One region of the Enterococcus sp. AZ177 genome, then DNA from elsewhere that is predicted to be linked to it. Evidence: predicted binding sites of a transcription regulator. Region 1 holds the regulator's gene; each other region holds the start of a gene.

The links. The regulator LexA, encoded in region 1, represses DNA repair genes until DNA is damaged. The targets are predictions, from matches to a motif close to CNAACANNTGTTNG.
Region 2: the regulator LexA is predicted to act here: its motif matches at 1,462-1,475, upstream of ruvA (Holliday junction branch migration protein RuvA).
Region 3: the regulator LexA is predicted to act here: its motif matches at 1,922-1,935, upstream of IGJ34_RS10810 (replication-associated recombination protein A).

The regions. Positions count from the first base shown of each region.
Region 1 is NZ_CP172944.1:1,649,079-1,652,366, forward strand. It holds gene tkt (transketolase) at 1-975, opposite strand, end outside; gene IGJ34_RS08000 (DUF896 family protein) at 1,076-1,318, opposite strand; gene lexA (transcriptional repressor LexA) at 1,615-2,244, shown strand; gene IGJ34_RS08010 (dihydrofolate reductase) at 2,313-2,813, opposite strand; gene IGJ34_RS08015 (thymidylate synthase) at 2,832-3,288, opposite strand, start outside.
Region 2 is NZ_CP172944.1:2,989,416-2,992,703, reverse strand. It holds gene IGJ34_RS14670 (peptide ABC transporter substrate-binding protein) at 1-1,306, shown strand, start outside; gene ruvA (Holliday junction branch migration protein RuvA) at 1,513-2,124, shown strand; gene ruvB (Holliday junction branch migration DNA helicase RuvB) at 2,137-3,147, shown strand.
Region 3 is NZ_CP172944.1:2,212,256-2,215,543, reverse strand. It holds gene IGJ34_RS10820 (hypothetical protein) at 1-141, opposite strand, end outside; RNA gene ssrS (6S RNA) at 212-405, opposite strand; gene IGJ34_RS10810 (replication-associated recombination protein A) at 476-1,756, opposite strand; partial or broken gene IGJ34_RS10805 (DNA-3-methyladenine glycosylase) at 2,055-2,754, shown strand; gene IGJ34_RS10800 (DUF3013 family protein) at 2,690-3,175, shown strand; gene prmA (50S ribosomal protein L11 methyltransferase) at 3,190-3,288, shown strand, end outside.

The DNA of each region.
Region 1 (3,288 bases):
TAACTCAGGATGATCTTTTGAATAATTTGCAAACATCTTATTCCATTGATTTTCTGCTTTCTCGCCTTCTTCTATCATCGTTTCTTTAAAGCGGGCAGCAACTTCTTCTGGAACAGTAAAGTCTGGGTATTCCCAACCATAAACAGCTTTAGCTGCAGTAATACCATCTGCTCCGATTGGCGCTCCATGTACAGATGATGTACCTTCTTTTGGAGCACCGTAGCCAATAACTGTTTTTACTTCAATCAATGTTGGCTTATCTGATTCAGCTTTTGCAGCTTCTATTGCTTTAGAAATTTCTTCTAGATCATTGCCGTCTTTGACTAAAATATGTTGCCAACCGTATGCTTCATAACGAGCACCAACATTTTCAGTGAACGCTTTTGACGTTGGACCATCTAAAGAGATATCATTTGAATCGTATAACACGATCAGTTTACCTAATTTCATGTGTCCGGCCATAGAACTTGCTTCTTGAGAAACACCTTCCATCAAATCACCATCTCCGCATAAGGCATACGTATAATGATCGATTACAGGAAAACTATCACGATTATATGTTGCAGCAGTATGTGCCTCAGCCATCGCCATCCCAACAGCCATCGCTATTCCTTGACCTAAAGGACCCGTTGTTGCTTCAACACCATCTGTGTGATGAACTTCTGGATGTCCAGGTGTCTTACTACCCCATTGACGGAAACTTTTCAGATCATCAATTGTAACACCATAGCCCGCTAAGTGAAGTAAGCTATAAAGCATTGCAGATCCGTGACCGGCAGAAAGGATAAAACGGTCTCTATCTACCCAATTTCTTGAAGTTTTTGGGTTTACTTTTAAGTGTTTTGTCCAAAGTGCATAGGCCATAGGTGCTGCACCCATTGGTAATCCTGGATGTCCCGAATTAGCTTTTTGTACTGCTTCAATGCTTAATGTACGAATCGTGTTAACGCCTAACTGATCAGTGTTGTCGAACAAAAAAATCATCTCCTATTTAGGTTTTTTTTACCTTTATTAACTACATTTTATCGCATTTAGTTTATGAAAGCAATTACTTTTAGTAAAAAAAAACTAAAAATCACTTTCTATTGTGCAATCCTTTTGCTTTTTGGATCTCTTTCAATTTCTCTGGTGTTACATCATTTCCTTTAGGATCAACGACTTTCATACCTTCAATATGATGCCGCATCCCACCTCGAAAAGCTGCCAAATATTCTTGACGAAGTACTTTTTGCTCTTCTTTTTCTTTCTCAGTCAATTCATTTTCTTTCGCTTTTTTTGCTAGTTCATTAATACGGTTCATTTTTTCTGACGATAACATCTATTTTGCCTCCTCGTTTTTAACATTTAATAGGCGTATTCAATCTTTTTTTGAAAGGCTAGTTTTGAAGTTAGACAAGTTTACTTTCCAAGTCTATCTTATAAGATGGGCACAAAAAATACAACTATATTCTTATTAAAATTAGAAACGATTCCGTTTATTTACTGAAATTTTCATTTACTGCCTTATCACTTTTGGAGTATCCTTCCTACAATTATACTTTTTCAAAAAAACACGAACGCTTGTTTGATTCCTATATAAAACTATGGTACACTAAAAATATAAATCGAAAGAAGGTGCGGGTTGTGGTGAAACGTACAGACACAAGACAAATCGAAGTATTAAAATATATATATGAACAAGTTGAACTAAAAGGCTATCCGCCGACTGTAAGAGAAATCGGAAAAGCAGTTGATCTTTCCTCAACCTCGACTGTTCATGGACATTTAGCACGTTTAGAAAAAAAAGGACTCATTTTACGTGATCCTACAAAACCAAGAGCAATTGAATTGACTGCAGACGGACTTGAAAGAATCGGTGTGAGACCGACAGTGATTCCAATGCTGGGTGTTGTTACAGCTGGTGAGCCGATCTTAGCTGTCGAAGAAGCTTCTGACTTTTTTCCTCTTCCACCTGATTTAATGGCAGAAGAAAATGCTTTGTTCATGCTGACTATCAGAGGTGAAAGTATGATCAATGCTGGTATTTTAGATGGCGACCAAGTTATTGTTCGCAAACAAACTGCTGCTTCAAATGGTGATATCGTTATTGCGATGACAGATGAAGATGAAGCAACTTGTAAACGATTCTTCAAAGAGACAGATCATGTTCGCTTACAACCAGAAAATGATGCATTGGAACCAATTATTTTGAATAATGTAAGCATTCTAGGAAAAGTTGTTGGTTTGTATCGCAATCATATTTAAATAGTAAAAAAACATACTAACTCTTAGTATGTTTTTTTACTATTTATTTCTTTAAATCAAAAAACGTTTTAACCTACCATGACTTTGCGCTGATATGTTTCAAATTGATAGCCGTAACTATTTGCTTCGTCTTGTTCGCCTGCACTCAAATTGATCAAGGTCCAGTCATCCCAATTAACCGAAGGGAATAGTGTATCGCCATCAAATGAATGATGAATAACTGTACGGTATAATACATCACAATACGGTAAAAAATCTTCATACACTGCTGATCCTCCCGCAATGAATGTAATTCCTGAAAAAGTTTTAGCATAATCAAGAACTTCATCCACAGTATGAAATACAATGACTCCTTTTGCTTGATAGCTTTTGTCTCTAGTTAGAACAATCGTTTGACGATTTGGTAACGGCCGAGCGCCCATCCCCTCAAAAGTTTTTCTTCCCATAACAATGGTGTTGTCTTCAGTCATTTGTTTAAAAAATTTTAAATCATTTGGCAAATGCCAAGGTAATCGATTCTCTTTACCGATTGTCCCTTGCTCATCTTGTGCCCATATGGCTGCTAACATTGGAGAACTCCTTTCGAATTAAACGGCAATTGGTGCCTTGATTGTAGGGTGAGGATCATATCCTTCGATTACAATATCCTCCATCTCAAAATCAAATACTGATTTCTTATCTTGATTCAATTTTAAAGTTGGGAAAGAACGAATTTCTCTAGCAAGTTGCTTATTCATTTGATCGATGTGATTCGTATACAAATGAGCATCTCCTAAAGTATGAACAAAATCACCCACTTCTAAACCAGTTTCATGAGCAATCAAATGCGTCAACAATGCGTAACTAGCAATATTAAATGGGACACCAAGAAAAACATCTCCACTGCGCTGATACAATTGACAACTTAATTTTCCATCGTTGACATAGAATTGAAACATCGTATGACAAGGTGGTAAGGCCATCGATGGGACATCCTCAGGATTCCAAGCTGATACAATCAAGCGTCTGGAGTCTGGTGTTTTTTTGATTATTTCAATAACATTT
Region 2 (3,288 bases), 1.3 Mb from region 1:
AGCGGCAGATTATGTCTATGGTTGGCAACGAACAGCAGATCCTAAAACAGCAGCAGAATATGCTTATATGTTTGAATTAGTTAAAAACGGTGCCGATGTTTCTGCTGGTAAGAAAAGTTTGGATGAGTTAGGGATCAAAGCAATTGGGGATCATGAATTAGAAGTAACGTTAGAACAAGAAACGCCATACTTTGATTATTTATTGGCCTTTCCATCCTTTTTCCCACAAAATAAAAAAATCGTCGAAGAAAAAGGCAAAGACTATGCAACAACTAGCGACGCATCCGTTTATAACGGCCCATTTACGTTAACTGATTTTGACGGACCTGGAACAGACACCGAATGGTCGTATACAAAAAATGATCAATATTGGGATAAAGACGCAGTTAAGTTAGATAAAATTGAAGTAACAGTGGTTAAAGAAGCACCTACATCATTAAATCTATTCCAAGATGGTCAAGCAGACGATGTCATTTTAAGTGGAGAATTAGCAAAACAAATGGCGGATGATCCAGAACTTGTGATTGAAAAAGATGCTAGAACCTCTTATCTTGAATTCAATCAAAGAGATGCGAATTCACCGTACCACAATGAAAATTTACGTAAAGCAATTTCTTATTCAATCGACCGTGATGCATTGGTTGACCGAATCTTAGGAGATGGTTCGATTGCTTCTACTGGTCTTGTACCAGCTGGAATGTCATTCTCACCCACAGGCAATAAAGACTTTGCGGATGAAAATAAAAATGTGTTGACACATGACACCAAAAAAGCCAAAGAATACTGGGAAAAAGCAAAACAAGAGTTAGGCATTGATTCATTCAAATTTGATATCGTGGGTGATGATACTGATTCTACCAAAAAAGTACTAGAATATATCCAAGGCGCAGTGAAAGAAACACTTGATGGTGTAGACGTGACCGTTACAAATGTGCCCTTTACCGTTCGATTAGATCGCGGTAAAAATGGTGATTTTGAAGTGATCATGGGCGGTTGGGGAGCTGATTATGCAGACCCAAGCAGTTTCACTGATTTATTTGTAACAGGTGGTTCATATAACAGAGGGCGCTACTCAAATGAAACATACGATGAATTAGTCAAAGCTTCAGGTAGTAAAGACGCCTCTGATCCAGAAAAACGCTGGACAGATATGGTAGAGGCCGAAAAACTATTGATGAACGAGATGGGCGTTGCACCAGTTTATCAAAAAGCAGAAGCACACATGCGTAGTAAAAAAGTCCAAGGCGTAGTAGCTCACGGAGCTGGTGCGCGATACGATTATAAATGGACTTACATTTCTGAATAAAAAGTAAAAGAGGGCGAAGGTGTAACTCGTAGAGATATACCCCTACCTCATCATATGACCAGTACGAATGGAAGCATAGTTCGTATTGGTTTTTTTATAGTTAAATAAGATGCTTTTTTTCAAGCTACTGATTTCCTTTAATCTGTGCTAAAATAGAAACATATGTGCGTGTGATGCGCAAGCAAGGTTTCAAGAAAGGTGAAATTATGTACGAGTATATTATTGGTAAAGTGACGTTTATCAGTCCATATTATATTGTAGTAGAAACAAATGGAATTGGCTATCAAATTTCTGTAGGAAATCCCTATCGTTATTCTGGAAAAACGGATCAGCAAACTAAAATTTATGTCCATCAAGTCATTCGTGAAGATGCCCACTCTTTATATGGGTTCAGTGATTTAGATGAAAAACAACTCTTTTTAAAGTTGATTAGTGTCTCAGGAATCGGACCTAAAAGTGGTTTAGCAATCATGGCTTCAGAAGATCACGGTGGGTTGATCAATGCGATCGAGAGTGAAGATGCTGCTTATCTAACAAAATTTCCTGGTGTGGGTAAAAAGACTGCACAACAAATGGTACTTGATCTTAAAGGGAAATTAGGAGAGCTAGAAACGTCAGATGCTGCTGTTGAAGCGATGGCTAAAACACCAAATACGCCATCAGCAAATCAGTCGCTGACAGAAGCATTAGAAGCGTTGAGTGCGTTAGGTTATAGTGAAAAAGAAATCAAACGTATCACGCCGAAATTGGAAGAATTAGGTACACAAGCGACAGATGAATACTTGCGCAATGCATTGAAATTTATGATGAAACGCTAAGGAGGAATCGTTATGACAGAAGATGAAAGACTATTTTCCGCTCAAACAAGTGAAGGGGAAGAGTCCTTGGAAAAGTCGCTACGTCCGCAATTTCTCGAACAATACATTGGGCAAGACAAAGTCAAGCAAGAGCTTACGATTTATATCGAAGCTGCTCGCAATCGGGAAGAAGCCTTAGACCATACGCTTTTATACGGTCCACCTGGGCTGGGTAAGACGACGATGGCAATGGTGATCGCCAACGAAATGCATGTTAATATCCGAACGACGAGTGGACCAGCAATTGAGCGAGCAGGGGACTTAGTCGCGATATTAAACGAATTAGAACCAGGAGACGTTTTATTTATTGATGAAATCCATCGCTTACCTCGTGTAGTAGAAGAAATGTTGTATTCTGCAATGGAAGATTTTTATGTAGATATCATGGTGGGACAAGGAACAACAGCTCATCCAGTTCATTTTCCATTACCTCCGTTTACCTTGATAGGAGCCACGACAAGAGCTGGGATGTTATCTGCGCCACTTCGTGATCGCTTTGGCATTATTTCACATATGGAATATTATGAAACACAAGATTTAAAAGAAATCGTATTACGTTCAGCTGATATTTTCCGAACGGAGATCGTAGAAGAAGGCGCTTTTGAAATTGCACGACGTTCTCGTGGCACACCGCGAATCGCGAATCGCTTACTAAAACGTGTCCGTGATTTTGCCCAAGTACAGTCGAATGGCACGATCAACCGTGAAATTGCAGACCAAGCATTGACCTTATTGCAAGTTGATCATCAAGGATTGGATTATGTCGATCAAAAATTATTAAAAACAATGATTGAATTATACGGCGGTGGTCCTGTCGGATTAAGCACAATAGCGGTCAATATCAGTGAAGAAACTGAAACGGTAGAGGATATGTATGAACCGTATTTAATTCAAAAAGGATTTATCAAGCGTACGCCAAGAGGTCGAATCGCAACCGTATTAGCCTATGAACATTTTGGTTATGAATCGTATTATCAAGAATAATGAGGGGGAACAGAGGTGCTTGTTACTTTTGTTCCTCCCTCATTTTTTTAGTTTTTATTATAAGAGTAACTAAACTTTGTGAGTAGACTTGATTCCACGATGTTCTTTCTCCTATCTTTTTAGGGTCATAAAGAAAGCTTC
Region 3 (3,288 bases), 560 kb from region 1:
ACCAAACTGATGTAAGAACTGAATAGTTTCATCAGGTTCACCGTCGTGTATCAATGGTAAAAAAACGTGTGCCTTTTTTAATAAATAGAGCCCAATAATAACTAATAAAGCCACAGACATAAAAATAAGTATGCGAACCATGCATCAAACCTCCGTCAAATAAAAAACAATTTGCACTTCGCAAATTGTCTAAAAAACTAAAATAAAAATGGTAAAATCCGTCGATGCCGTTATTCGTCCTATAGTATTGAACCCGCAAACAAAGCAGGTGGGTTCCACGACTGACAGCTTCGAACTACCAAATGATAAGGCATGTTACCAGCTTAGGTACCAGAAGGATCCCTAGATATCAATAAAATGTTCGGTCAACACACAAAAAAGACAACGCGTACATCACAGATTTACCATCTTTATAATAGCACAATATAAACCAAACAGCAACGAGGGTGCTTAGATTTGAGAGCGGATCGTTTTTTTATTTCTTATTCTTTTTCCACTCTTGAATGCGTTGATACTGCTGGTGCAATGCTTGTTCATATTTTCCATTATCGACAGGTTCATAGTAATGAGCTTGTTTTATTTTATCAGGAAGGTATTGTTGATCGACCCAAGCATTTTCAAAATTATGAGGATATTGATAGCCAATTCCACGATTCAATTCTTTTGCGCCTGAATAGTGACTGTCTCGCAAATGATCAGGAACATCTCCAGCTTTTCCTTCTCTTATGTCGGCTAAAGCTGCGTCAATTGCGCTGATAGCAGAATTTGATTTTGGAGACAAGCATAAATCGATAACTACGCTGGCAAGTGGAATCCTTGCTTCTGGGAAACCAAGCTTTTCAGCGGCTTGGACAGCTGTTATCGTGCGAGCAGCTGCGGGCGGATTACCTAACCCAATATCTTCGTATGCAATCACCATCAAACGACGACAAATAATCGGTAAATCACCTGCTTCAACTAGTCTAGCTAAATAGTGAAGTGCAGCATCAACATCACTGCCACGAATCGATTTTTGAAATGCGGAAATCACATCATAATGGGCATCGCCGTTTTTATCATGCGTCAATGCTTTACGTTGGACACATTCTTCAATGATCGAAAGAGTGATCTCGACTTTTTTATTTCCATTTTCAGGTGTGGATTTTACAGCTAATTCAAGTCCGTTTAAAGCGCTACGTAAGTCACCATTTGTAGCACGTGATAAATGGAGCAAAGCTTTTTCTTCTAATACAACTGAAAATTCGCCCAAACCTCGCTCTGTATCCGTTAATGCTTCTTTGATTGCTTTTTGAATATCAAGTTCGGTCAAGGGCTTGACTTCAAAAATTTGTGTTCGACTTCGAATGGCTGGATTGATTGTAATATATGGATTCTCAGTCGTTGCCCCGATCATAATGATGCGACCACTTTCAAGATGAGGCAATAAAAAATCTTGTTTTGTTTTATCTAAACGATGAACTTCATCTAATAATAAAATCACAGTTCCACTCATTTTTGCTTCTTCGGCGACAATTTGCAGATCTTTTTTTGTATCTGTTGCAGCATTCAGTAAGCGAAAGGCGTAGTTTGTAGAACCCGCAATGGCACTGGCGATGCTGGTCTTACCAGTACCAGGTGGACCGTATAAAATCATAGATGAAAGCATGCGCGCTTCAACCATCCGACGAATGATTTTCCCAGGCCCAACAAGATGTTGTTGCCCAACGACCTCATCTAAATTGCGTGGTCTCATGCGATAAGCTAAAGGTTTTTGCATGGTTGAACCTCCTTATTTTAAAAGCGTAGCGGGCTCGTTAAGCTCTGACAAAGAAATAGGGAAAGCTGAGAATGGCTCTCTAATCTAAAACCAGATGTTCTCTTTTTTTCGAAACGTAGCCCAAGTCACTTAACAAAATTTCATTATCTAGACATTATACCATAAAGAACGTACGTTTGCACAAAGGGTCGTTTTGTCCATTAAAACAAGAAAAAATCAGACTTTATCTTACGAAACGTTTGTTTTTTCAATGGATAATAGCCCTAGATTCGTGTATGATAAGAGATGGTGAAAAATAATGGAAAAAACGATACATTTTTTTAATACAAAATCAACAGAAGAGATTGCTCAATTCTTATTAGGGATGTACTTAGTGCATGAGACAGATGCTGGAATACTTAGCGGATATATCGTTGATACAGAAGCCTATTTAGGCCCTGAAGATGAAGCGGCTCACAGTTTTGGATTAAGAGAGACCCCACGGCTAAAAGCTATGTATGATAAGCCGGGAACGATTTATTTATACACAATGCATACACATTTAATCTTAAATATGGTCACTCAGGAAAAAGGCAAACCTCAAGGAGTTATGATTCGTGCCAGTGAACCTGTGGAAGGACTCGAACAAATGGAAGCAAATCGTAATGGACGAAAAGAAATGGAATTGTCAAATGGGCCTGGAAAACTGGTTTCAGCTTTAGGAATCACTAAAGAATTATATGGGCAATCGATTTTCGATAGTTCGTTGCGTATTGTTCCTGAAAAAAGAAAAATACCAAAAAAAATCATTTCACTTCCTCGTATTGGAATCCCTAATAAAGGTATCTGGACGGAGCGACCTTTACGGTATGTTGTTTCAGGAAATCCTTATATCTCAAAACAAAGAAGAAGTGATATTGATCAAAAAGACTTTGGTTGGAAGGAAGAAAATAAATGAAAAAAGTAACGATGTTAACTTATTTAGATCAACAAATTACCAAGAAAATCACAGAATATGATGTAGCTCTTGATTGGAACAGCAAAAACCATATAATTGAGGTTGTTTTTCGTTTGTTTGCTGAAAATACTACTCATGAACAAATTGATGATGCACAGGGAACAGTTTCAGAAGAAGAAATCATTGAATTTGAAGACAGTATTTTGTTTTATAATCCTGACAAATCTTCTTTAGCTGAGGAAGAGTTTCTAGCGGCCATTCCTTATGAGGGCAAAAAAGGAATCAAACAGTCTGTGCTGGATGGTTTTGTCGATTATTTAAATGATGTTTTAACAGAAGGACAAAATGATTTGTTAGACTTTTTAACGGATGAAGGACAAGTAGTATTTGAGTTGAAATGGTCGGAAGAAGCTTTTAAAGAAGCTGTTCAAAAGTATCAAAAAGCAGATGGTGATACATATATCGCTTATCCAAGCTATTAAAAAGAGGTGATCGTATGAAGTGGACAGAAGTAAAAGTTGAAACAGCTAGTGAAGCAGTTGAAGCAATCTCTAATATTATGATGGAAGCAGGAGCCAGTGGTGTTGCTATTGAA